DNA from 3 places in the Pedobacter sp. MR2016-19 genome. Region 1 is predicted to be linked to each of the others. Evidence: riboswitches for the same ligand, from Rfam matches in the RefSeq annotation. Region 1 holds a riboswitch; each other region holds the start of a gene.
What was found. A riboswitch is a leader RNA that binds a small molecule or an ion and turns the genes downstream of it on or off. The one in region 1 is predicted to bind S-adenosylmethionine.
Positions count from the first base shown of each region.

Region 2: another riboswitch for S-adenosylmethionine. It lies ahead of IM793_RS09835 (SusC/RagA family TonB-linked outer membrane protein); the one in region 1 lies ahead of metH (methionine synthase).
Region 3: another riboswitch for S-adenosylmethionine. It lies ahead of IM793_RS05820 (O-acetylhomoserine aminocarboxypropyltransferase/cysteine synthase family protein); the one in region 1 lies ahead of metH (methionine synthase).

Region 1 covers NZ_JADCNK010000006.1:156,886-161,084, forward strand. The annotation lists gene metH (methionine synthase) at 1-1,595, opposite strand, end outside; SAM riboswitch class I at 1,761-1,865, opposite strand; gene IM793_RS10895 (Bax inhibitor-1/YccA family protein) at 1,979-2,734, opposite strand; gene IM793_RS10900 (hypothetical protein) at 2,773-3,339, opposite strand; gene murQ (N-acetylmuramic acid 6-phosphate etherase) at 3,453-4,199, opposite strand, start outside.
Region 2 covers NZ_JADCNK010000005.1:224,258-228,456, forward strand. The annotation lists gene IM793_RS09835 (SusC/RagA family TonB-linked outer membrane protein) at 1-2,283, opposite strand, end outside; SAM riboswitch class I at 2,618-2,724, opposite strand; gene IM793_RS09840 (peroxiredoxin) at 2,861-4,129, shown strand.
Region 3 covers NZ_JADCNK010000003.1:240,278-244,476, forward strand. The annotation lists gene metX (homoserine O-acetyltransferase) at 1-763, opposite strand, end outside; gene IM793_RS05820 (O-acetylhomoserine aminocarboxypropyltransferase/cysteine synthase family protein) at 794-2,125, opposite strand; SAM riboswitch class I at 2,382-2,492, opposite strand; gene IM793_RS05825 (hypothetical protein) at 2,706-3,719, shown strand; gene IM793_RS05830 (PLP-dependent aspartate aminotransferase family protein) at 3,910-4,199, opposite strand, start outside.

The DNA.
Region 1 (4,199 bases):
TTATTATGCTCTTCCAATCCGGTTGCAACGGTCAAGATATTTGGGTCGAAAATAATATCCTCTGGCGGGAAACCAATTTCGTGTACCAAAATATCATAACTTCTTTTACAGATTTCCTTTCTACGCTCGTAATTATCGGCCTGTCCCTGCTCATCAAAAGCCATTACCACAACCGCGGCGCCGTATTGCATAATTTTGCGGGCACTTTCGCGGAATTTATCTTCTCCTTCTTTTAAGGAAATCGAGTTTACAATTCCTTTTCCCTGCAAACATTTTAAGCCATTTTCAATAACCGACCATTTAGATGAATCGACCATGATCGGCAATTTGGCAATATCTGGTTCAGACGCAATAAGGTTTAAGAATTTGGTCATTGCCGCTTCCGAATCCAGCATCCCTTCATCCATGTTTACGTCGATTACCTGTGCACCGCCTTCAACTTGCTGCAAAGCAACGGCTAATGCGGCTTCATAATCGCCACCCAAAATCAGTTTGGAGAATTTTGGAGATCCGGTAATATTGGTTCTTTCACCAATATTTACAAAAATACTATCTGGGGTGATGGTTACAGGCTCCAATCCGCTTAAACGCATGTATGGTTCAAGAACCGGTATTTTACGGGGCTCAGCTTTTCGGGCATTTTTAGCAATACAGCCAATATGATCTGGCGTGGTGCCACAACAACCTCCTACTATATTCACAAAACCGGAAGCAATAAAGTCATCAACCAGATGTGCGGTTTCATGCGGCTGCTCATCGTAAGCACCAAACTCATTTGGCAAACCCGCATTTGGATAGGCGGAAACATAGCAGCCTGCTTTTGCCGCTAACTCTTCAATGTGCGGACGCATTTCTTTGGCACCTAAAGCACAGTTAAAACCGATACTTAATGGTTTTGCATGCATTACAGAGTTCAAAAAAGCTTCGGCAGTTTGCCCCGAAAGTGTTCTACCGGAAGCATCGGTAATGGTACCAGAAATCATGATCTCCAGTTTACGCCCAATTACTTCTTCGTATTTTTTAATGGCTACAATAGCCACTTTAGCATTCAAGGTATCGAAAATGGTTTCGATTAATAATACATCAGAACCACCATCTACTAAACCACGTACCTGTTCATAATAAGCTGCTTCCAACTCATCGAAATAAACTGCCCTAAAACCAGGATCGTTAACATTTGGTGACATGGAAAGGGTGCGGTTAGTTGGGCCAATGGCACCGGCAACAAAACATTTACGGTCTGGATTTGCAGCCATGAACTCGTTAACAGCTTCTTTTGCCACGCGTGCACCTTCAAAACTCATTTCGTAAGAAAGGTCTTCCATCTGGTAATCGGCCATGGAAATGCGCTGCGTACTGAATGTATTAGTCTCAATAATATCGGCACCAGCGGCCAGGTACTCCAAGTGTATTGTTTTAATAATATCCGGACGTGTGATGTTGAGCAAATCGTTATTGCCTTTTACATCACAGGGATGGTTTTTAAATCGTTCCCCTCTAAAATCTTCTTCGGTTAAGGTATATCGCTGAATCATGGTGCCCATTGCACCGTCAATCACCAAAATACGTTTTTCTAATTCTTCTCTTATGCTCATTTGTTATAGTAGCAAGTGGTTAGTAGCAAGTATCAAGATTCCTGATATGCGTCCTAACCGCAGATAATAAGCATAGTACCTAACCAGATTTGATTGATACTTGATACTTTATACCTGATACTTAAATAGCTTATTTAAAAAGTTGGTACGTGAATCGTAATCCTAAACTTATCTGTTTCTGCTATTTGCAGAATAGAATTTAGCACCTTGTATGGTTACAGGTTGCTAAGACTTCGTTGGGTCTAATCCCTCCGTCTTTCTTAATAAGCATACAAAAATGCAACAAAGCAACATCAATTCCAAAATTTATCGCCTTGCTGCCAAATAAAATTACAAAGGCCGCGCAAAACTGCGCAGCCTTAAGAATATTGTTCTGTTAGTGATTACTTTCTGCTTCCGAAAATACGAAGTAAGAAAAGGAAGATATTTAAGAAATCCAGGTATAAAGACAACGCTGCTACAATTGCCATTTTTTTAGATTCAATCTGAAGAACCTGTTCGCCGCTAGCTTCGATCCCTTCCCCAATTCTTTTTATTTTTTGTACATCATAGGCTGTTAATGCCGTAAATATTGCAATACCAATAAATGCCATAAACAAACTGAATTGTTCGCTTTGAACAAACATATTAATTACACTGGCAATCACTAAACCAATTACGCCAACCATTAAAATCGGCCCAAATTTACTTAGATCAATATTGGTGGTGTAGCCCATGAATGCCATAATTCCAAATATTCCGGCAGCTCCTGCAAAACAGCTCACTACTGAACCTGAAGTATAGGTTAACAAGATAAAACTTAAACTCACTCCAGTCAATAATGAATAAAGGACAAAAACGCCAATTAATGCTGGCAATGATAATCTGCTTAAACCGAATCCCATTAATAAAACCAATCCGAGTGGTGCGAACATCGCTACATAACCGAAAATCGACATGCTCACTTTACCAGTTGCTGGATTAATATTTAAAAGGTATTGCATTAACTGCTCATTGGTGCCAAATAAATAAGCTGCTACAGTTGATAAACTCAACGCCACAAACATCCATAAGAAAACGTTTGCAAAGAATTTTTTAGAAACAGATTTTTCCTGTACAAAAACACTGTTGTCCTGATATTGATAATTTTGTTGTTCCATTTTAAATTTTGTGTATTTAACTATATAAAAATAAATATTTAGTTTAATCTTTTTGTCAGCAATTCTTCAACTTTTTTAAAGAACTGCAGTGGTTTTAATGTTCGCCAGGGCAAGTCATCAAATGCACCACCAAAGTTAATGTAATAATCGATGTTATTATCCCTAAACTCTGTGATTACATGATCCTGAAAATTCACCCCAACAATCCAGCCATCTTCTACTTCCTGAAACCATTCTTCGTAATAACTATCATCAGAGGCATGGAAATTCAGGACATTTTCACCGATTAGGATAAACTTATTAATGCCTTCATCCATCATCAGCTCTAAAATATCGCGCTTCATCAGCATAATATCGTTGTTAATAGCATCATTCCACTCGCCGATAAATTCGATAATGGCATAACTGCGGTCATAATCAGCATATAACACCTTCATGTATAACGTATTCGAACCAAACTCATCCCATTGTGGGTGCAGTAAAAAATTGTAAATCTGCTTATCGAAGTAAAGTTCTGAATATTCGGTATTGTAAAATGGCGAACGCTCATCTTCTGCCGAAATATAATCATCTCTCCACTGATAATAAGGCTCAATTTCGTGCATAATTTTCTAATTATTGAATGAGCGAGTTTTGAATGAGGGAATGATTAATGCTACTCTTACATGCTATCACTCACTAATTCTTTCATTCACTCAATCTATCCTTCTCTCATTTCTTAGTGCCCTGCTTCAACTGCTTTTCGCACACTTCCATAACGGGTTAACAACTCGGCGGCTTCATCATAACCAATATTCAGTTCGTCGGCCACCATTTGTGTACCTCGATCGACCAACTTATGGTTAGTTAACTGCATATCGACCATTTTATTTCCAACTACACGCCCCAGCTGAACCATAACAGTAGTGCTTAGCATATTTAATACCATTTTCTGCGCCGTACCGGATTTCATGCGGGTGGAGCCGGTAATAAATTCAGGGCCAACCACCACTTCAACCGGAAAATCCGATTCTGCAGCAATAGGTCCGCCTGCATTACAAACAATGCAGCCTGTTAAAATACCATGCTTACGTGCCGTGTTTAATCCACCGATTACATATGGCGTAGTACCTGACGCTGCCAGGCCAACTAAACAATCTTTTTCATTAATATCAAATTCCTTAAGATCTTTCCAGGCTTGTTCGGCATCATCTTCAGCAAATTCTACCGCTCTTCTAATCGCTGTATCTCCGCCGGCAATAATCCCTACAACCCAATCAAAAGGAACACCATAAGTAGGCGGGCATTCTGAAGCATCTACCACGCCTAAACGACCACTTGTACCTGCACCTATGTAAAAGAGACGGCCGCCCTTTTTCATTCGCCCGGCAATGGCCGATGTTAATTTTTCGATTTGAGGCAAAGATTTTTCGACTGCAAACGCTACCGTTTTATCTTCGTTATTAATGCCCTGCAAAACTTCTAA
Region 2 (4,199 bases), on a different contig from region 1:
CAATTGTGCTTCTATACCCTTGTTGTTTATTTTTCCGGCATTAAGCAGTTTTGAGCTAAATCCGGTGCTTTGACTTACATCGGCTGCCAAAATCTGATTGTAACTATTGGTATTGTATGCACTTAAATCTAAACGTAACCTTTTGTTAAAGAAAACAGCCTCAACACCCAGTTCTGTTGAAGTGGTAGTTTCTGGTTTAAGGTTAGGATTAAGGTCGATATTACTTGTGGTAAGTTGAGGGTTTGCGTTAAAAGGCGCACTAAACGCATAAGTATTGATCAAACGATAAGGATCTGCATCTTTACCTACTTTAGACCAGCCCCCACGTATTTTCAAATAATTAAGGGCTTCACTTTTAATATCAAAGGCTTCGGTTGCTACAAAACTTCCGTTAAATGACGGGTAAAAATAAGACCTGTTCTGTGCTGGTAAGGTAGACGACCAATCGTTACGTGCCGTGATGTTGGCGAAAAGGTAATTTCTGAAACCGATCTGACCTGATGCATAAACACTATATGATTTTAAACGCGATAAATTATTAGATGAAATCAGGGGATCACGAGAGTTTTTAAGGGTATAAAGTCCTGCGATGGCTAGTTTAGGTGCACTTTGATCATTCTGCTCAATATATTGCCTGCGGATGTTACCACCACCCAATAATTCTAAGCTAAAATCATCATTTAACTGCTTGTTAAAGTTTAAGGTTGCATCGGTATTATTCTCGCTTACCGTAAAGGCACTCTCTGTGTAAGAGCCAAAAGGTGTTCCGTTCGTACCATAAGCGATTCTAACTTTACGCCTGTCGTTGTAATAATCCGTACCCGATCTGAAATTGAAATCAAGGCCATCAATAATCTTATAATTAAGGGCTAAGCTACCGATAATGCGACTGCGGTTCTGCGAAACTGTATTTTCGTAAGCTATCCAATATGGATTGCTGTAATAGCTGTTATTCCAGTTAAACGTTTTTCCATTTTCATCCAAATAGTTTTTTAACTGGTTAATATCAACCTGACGGCCAAACCACGTAAACTGCAACATGGTACTTGTTGAACGTGAACCTCCTGTGCCAGGCAAATTATCTGAATTAAGTTTGCTATAATTCGCATTAGCCGTTAAGGTTAGTTTTGGTGTTATCTTTAGTGACGTATTTAATACAAATGAGTTTTTACCCTGTCCGGAATTCGGCACAATGCCTACTTGTTTCAGGTTATTGTAGGAGATGCGGTAATCGTACCTTTCGCCTGCATCTGCGACCGATACCCCATTATTTAATGAATATCCGGTTTGAAAGAAATCGCGTACGTTATCCGGATGGGCTATAAATGGAACCGCAACTCCTTTTGAAAAAAACTGCGGAATTAATCTTCCATCCAGTTTTGGCCCCCAGCTCTCATCTACCCCATCATTAATACCTTTACCTGCGCCATCCACATAACTGAACTTCCCTTCTGATCCCTGACCAAAAGCATTTTGATAAACTGGCAGGGTGAGCAATGTTTCTAAAACGGCATTGGAGTTAATATCAATGCCCAATCCTTTTTTCGATTTACCTGTTTTGGTTTTAATCAGGATCACCCCTGCGGCAGCCCTGGAGCCATATAATGCCGCTGCATTTGGTCCTTTTAGCACACTAATTGATTCTATATCCTCTGGATTGATATCTGAAATGGCATTCGCATAATCTCTTGCCCCTGCAGAATTCAACTGAGAGTTATCTACCGGAATCCCATCAACCACAAATAATGGCTGGTTATTTCCGGCTATAGATGTTTCTCCTCTGATGACTACGCGTGATGATCCCATGCTCCCCTGACTGTTCGTTACCCTAACTCCGGCTATTTTTCCAGCCAGTGCATTTACCAGGTTAGATTCTTTAGCTTCGGCCAGATCTTGTCCTTTTAATTCCTGAACTGCATAACCGAGCGATTTTTTCTGCCTCGAAATTCCCAAGGCGGTAACCACTACTTCATCCAACGCATTATCACTTGATTGAAGAATGACCGAAATCGGCCCGGCATTTTTATTGATTTGTATTTCCTGGGTTTTAAAACCGATATAAGAAAATACTAAAGTACCTTGATCAGGCGCACTGATAGAAAAAACACCTTTCCCATCAGAAATGGTAGTTTGCCTGGTTTCTTTGATAAATATAGAAACGCCGGGCAGTGTCTCGCCATCTGCCGACTTTACCGTTCCGGTAACGGTGACATTTTGAGCAAATACCTGCTGCGTAATAAAGAGCAGTAAGATGAATGCCATTGATTTTAAAAATTTGATCATGTGTGTGTTTTAAAAATTGGTTAAAAGATAAATTTTGGACAAAACGAATCCCTAACGGTTAATAACCGTGTTTTATAAAAAAATAAAATGGGATGGTTAGATCAAAAGTGCCTGTTAAAACGGAGCAATTTTAACAGGACTAGCGCATTCGGGAGTCTACACAAGGATTTACATAAGGATTTACATAAGGCGATTTTAGCTTGTCTGTTTTTCTCATTTGAATGATTTTATTTAATGCATAATTTAATTTCAAGAAGGCATTCAGGGCTAAAAAAAAGCACCTCTTAAACCAGAAGTGCTCCATATATTTTATATTAGGATAGCGCAAACAACTGACTTAACTACCCCAGATTCATCTGGGATGGAATTAGCACCATTTCTAAAAATTAGATGGTTGCTAAGGTTTCACAGGGCCATTCCCTCCGCCTTTCTTGATAAGTATTTTAAAATAACTTGGGCAAAGGTATAATTAATTCCATTTATCCTATAGTTTTTATAGTTTTTTTATCGAAATATTTTTTCTTTGACAATACATCCATATCTTTGTCTAGTAATTTAGTCGACAAACACAGTCCCAATGAAACTTAAATCCCTTTTAACAGCCGTACTGGCAATATCAATAACCTTCACCTATGCTCAGGAACAAACGGCCCTGGTAAAAAAACAGGCAGCAAAACTTCAGGAGAAAAACCAAAAAACATTTGTTGCTCCCGGTAACTGGCGTGGAATAGCTAAAGTAAAGGAAGGATTAGAAATCCCTTTCAACTTCGAGATCAGCGAAAAAAACGGTCAGCAAAAATTATATTTCCGCAATGCTGAAGAGCGTTTCGAAGGTGGTCCTGTAAAACAAACTGCCGACTCGCTTTTTGTCAAACTGGATCAGTTTGATAACGAGCTTGCATTTGCTATAGTTGGCAATCAATTAACGGGTACGTTAAGAAAACAGGATAAAGCTGGTAAACCTTTAGTCATTATTGCCGAGCACAAAAATTACCGTTTTAAAACTGATAAACCTGCTACAGCAGACTATTCTGGTAGTTACGATGTGATTTTTACATCGCCAAATGGTAAAGAAGAAAAAACAGTAGGTTTATTTAAGCAAGCAGGGAACAAACTTACGGGTACTTTTCTCCGCGTAACCGGCGATTCTCGTTATCTGGAAGGTGTTGTAGAAGGAAATGAATTTCAACTTTCGAGTTTTATCGGCTCCTCTCCTGCTTATTACAAAGGAACTTTCCAGGCAGATGGTGCTATTAAGGGTGAAGTTTTAGGAGCAAGGGGTAGTCAGCCTTTTACCGGAACCAAAAATAAAGATGCAGCCCTCCCCGATCCTTACAAGCTTACTTATCTTAAATCAGGATACAAAACACTTGATTTTAGCTTTCCTGATCTAAATGGAAAAAAGATTTCGCTAAAAGATGAAAAGTATAAAAACAAAGTGGTGATTTTAACCATTACTGGTAGCTGGTGCCCTAATTGTGTTGACGAAGCTACTTTTATGGCGCCATGGTACAAAAAGAACAAAAACCGCGGTGTAGAAATTATTGCTTTGCATTATGAGCGTTCAACCGAGCCTGAATATGCAAAGAAAGTAATGACCCGTTTCAGAGAACGTTTTGGTATCGAATACGACCAGGTATTGGCAGGTACAGCGGACAAACAGGTGGTATCTGAATCGTTACCCGCGCTTGATTCATTTTTATCTTTCCCAACAACCATTATCATCGATAAACAGGGAAATGTAGCCCAGATCCATACAGGTTTTAATGGCCCGGCAACCGGTAAATTTTATGATGAATTTGTGAAAGAATTTAATGCGGAGATTGATACGCTGTTGAAGAAATAGTTAGTCTTACCGGGCGTTTTAACGTGATCGTCACCCTGAATTCATTTAAGGGTCTAAGTAAATGGATTGC
Region 3 (4,199 bases), on a different contig from region 1:
AATAATAATAACTGTAAGCGTTAAAGCGGTTGATCAGCTTTTCTCCCTGATAGTTCTGATAAGAAGAAGATCTGAAATTGTCTGTCTTGTCGTTTACACTTTCTAACTGTGTACTGCCGTAAGCACTATAAGTTCTATAGCTTAAAAGTGCAATGCTACGGGCGGTTTTTAAACCTTTGCTACCACCGTTTGGTTGGTTGGCATAAAAAGTTCTGTCTGTGGTAATGGCCAAACGCTGACTTTCATTAAACGCGATGCCCCATGGAGAATGCGCTGCATTAGTCGCAATTAAAATCAGGTTTTCAATTTTATTAGGTTCCGAAATGCTCCATTCTACAGCTTGTTGCCCACCTAAAGAGCCACCGATTAATAATTTAATATAATCAATACCTAAATGTGCAGCTAATAACTGGTGGGCCGATACTAAATCCCGGATCGTAAACTGCGGAAACGAAAGGTAATAAGGCAAGCCCGTTACCGGATTGGTACTTAATGGATTGGTACTGCCGTAATGCGAGCCTAAAACATTGGCACAAACGATATAATGCTCTTCCGGGTTGAACAAAGCATTTTGGCCGAACAAACCTTCCCACCATTCAAAAACATCAGCATTGGCAGTCAGTGCGTGGCAAACCCAAATTACATTATCTTTATTTGCATTTAATTTGCCATAAGTTTGATAAGCAATTTGCAGGTTGCGGATTTTCTTTCCGCTCTCTAATTTGAACTGTTTATTGTAATTATACGTTGATGCTGTACTCATTGTTTTATTGTATTCGGAAAATGAACGGGCTTAGGCTGATAAACTCTCTGTAGGGATCTGAACATTTATAGATGCAAAAGCCTGCTCGAAATCGGCCTTAATATCATCGATATGCTCAATACCGACTGAAACCCGTAATGCGTTTGGTTTTACACCTGCGGCTAATTGCTCATCTTCACTCAATTGTTGATGTGTGGTTGCCGATGGCTGGATAATCAACGTTTTTGCATCGCCAACGTTTGCGAGGTGAGAAACCAGTTTTAAATTATCTATAACCTGTGTGGCATTTTCTTTACTTCCTTTTAATTCGAAAGATAAAACTGCGCCAAAACCGTTACTTAAATATTTTTTTGCCAGGCTATTGTATTTGCTGCTCGCTAATCCTGGATATTGTACTTCCTGAACCAATGGATGGTTTTCTAACCAGGTAGCCAGTTCAAGGGCATTGTCAACGTGGCGTTGTACACGGAGCGATAAGGTTTCTAAGCCCTGCAATAAAAGGAAAGAATTAAAAGGGGATAGGGCAGGACCAAGATCTCTTAATCCCTCCACACGTGCACGGATGATAAACTGGATGTTGCCAAATGGCCCACCGATGCCGAAAACATCGCTGAAAACCAAACCATGATAACCTGCTGATGGTTCAGAGAATTGAGGGAATTTACCATTACCCCAGTTATAGTTTCCGCCATCAATGATCACACCACCAATGCTTGTTCCATGTCCGCCAATCCATTTTGTTGCAGATTCTACCACAATGTTTGCTCCATGTTCTAAAGGCTTAAATAAATAACCTCCTGCGCCGAAAGTATTGTCAACAACTAAAGGTAGATCGTATTTCTTTGCAATTGCAGCGATTTTCTCAAAATCAGGAACACTAAATGCCGGGTTGCCGATGGTTTCCAGATAAATGGCTTTGGTTTTATCTGTTATTTTAGCTTCAAATTCCTCAGGCACATCTGGATTCGCAAAATCGACATGGATACCCAGACGTTTAAAAGCAACTTTGAACTGGTTATAAGTTCCACCGTAAATGTGCGAAGAAGAAACGATACTATCGCCGGCTTCTAAAATGTTATTCAATGCAATAAACTGTGCGGCCTGTCCTGAAGCTACCGCCAAAGCAGCTACACCACCTTCTAAAGCTGCAATACGTTTTTCGAAAACATCATTAGTCGGATTCATGATCCTGGTGTAAATGTTGCCAAACTCTTTTAAAGCAAATAAGTTGGCGCCATGCTCAGCGTTTTTAAATCCGTAAGAAGTAGTTTGGTAAATCGGCACAGCCCTCGAGCCTGTTGTTGGATCTATTTCCTGGCCAGCGTGTAATTGTAAAGTTTCAAATTTATATGATGTTGACATGATTTCTGTTTTATTTATTGATGAGACGTAGTGATTTAGGTTGATTCTAAAACCTAGCAGGGCGTATCCCGATGTTTCGGGACCTTCCAGTTTGAAAGAAACAAAAAAGGAAGATTTTTTAGATTACTGTATGCAACAGCACATACAAGTAATTGCACAACTATTGAAAAAAGTAGAAATAGAAGTTTGTTCTAAATTTTTAAGGTTTGCACTGGGTTCGCTTAGCGATTGAAGATTTAATGTTTTCATCAGTTCTAATTTATATCTCCAGATAACACCATGTTATCCGGTCAGGAATTGGCACCTTCTCTTTCTGAGGGTTGCCAGTGGGTCATCGAGCCAGTCTCTCGCCACTTCTTTATAAATCAACCTGTGAAGATTGACTTTTATTTAGCTTTCTACCAAATAATATTTCAAATGTCTGAATTTAATTTTAATACACAAAATAAAATTTTGAATTTTTGTTAATCGTTTGGGAATGAGTAATGTATTTTATTGTATTGCGGCAAATTAAAACTTTTAATATAAAAATTAACACTTAAAATTCTAAGTTTGTGTGACCTATCTAAATATAATTATGATGAAAAATATAACAGTTCTAGGCTTAGGCCTGCTATTCACGGGGATGTGTTTAACTAATGCAAACGCCCAATTCGGAGGCTTAAAAGATAAATTATTAAAAGTCGGCACTGCGCAGGGTGCTAAAGCTTTAGGTGTAGACAGGTTTTTAAAGCAGCCAGCTGCCATTACCACCAGTTTTGAAGATGTAAACAGGGAAGGCGAAAAAATGCCCGACTTTGTTAATCCTTCAAAATTAATAGCACAGCCTTTATATTTATTGCCGAAAAATCCTGAGGGTGGTTTTGTTCTTTGCGAAGGATTGTACGAAATGACGAATAAAAGTTACTGTTTAAAAGCCGGAACTTTCGCGCCATCAAAGGGCGATGGTTACATGTTTGCCCCCGTTTTGGGCTCGAAAGAAGAAATTGTAGTTGCGATATTGAAAAGTGCAGAGAAACATCCGGAAGTAGAACAGCATGATATCCAGGCCTTACTTTGGACCATTATTGCCAGAACAAAATTTGCCGATTTTAACGGACAAGTGAAAGTAACTGCAATGAAATTGTTAACGACAAAACAACTTACCCAATTGGAAGGTGGCGCTTTAGGCATTTTACCTTTCGATGTAATGGAAAAAGCTAAGGACCAGTTACCTTCAGGTGTGAGGGCTGTTTTTGAAGCAGAAAATAATATCCGTCAACTGGTGTCGTCTGGGAATTATACTTATGCCGACATGGAAAGATATGCTATTATAGCGGGGATGGCTCCACCAAGAAGTGATGTGCCAAGTGGCATCTGGACGAAACACCCTGATGGTTATTATGTACGTTATTTTCCTTCTGGTTATTCAATTACCAAAGTGCAGGTTTATGTACCAAAAGGATTATTAGCAGATGGAAATAAATTGGTTTATGATGCAGCAGGGGATATTGCTTGTCCTGCCAATACCGGTTCTCAACGTTTAGCGCAAACTAACGAACCACTGGAGGCTAACTATTCGTTAAAGTTGACCACGATTTGTAATCCTAAGTAAGTTTTGGAAAATTAGGGTACTGTAGTCCTTAGGAGATTGCAGTCCCGCTTTACGCTTTATCTTTTTGGCTACCCTTCGACTTCGCTCAGGGTGACAGCCAAAAAGGATATCGCTGCAATCGGGTTTAGCAACAAAGGTTCGAAATAACTAGAAACCTATAAGGTCTTAAAGACCTCATAGGTTTTATACTTTAACCTAACGCCTGCGCTAAATCGGCGATAATATCGTCTACATGCTCTAATCCTACTGAAATACGGAGTAAATTTTTTGGCGTTTTACTATCCGGTCCTTCTACTGAATAACGGTGTTCTATCAAACTCTCTACACCACCTAAACTGGTAGCCTGTGCAAATAGCTGAACTTTATTTGCCACTTTATGAGCAGCTTCAGCATCGCCCTTAACTAAAAACGACATCATCCCGCCAAAATCTTTCATCTGTTTTTTTGCAATTTCGTGCTGTGGGTGACTTTCCAACCCAG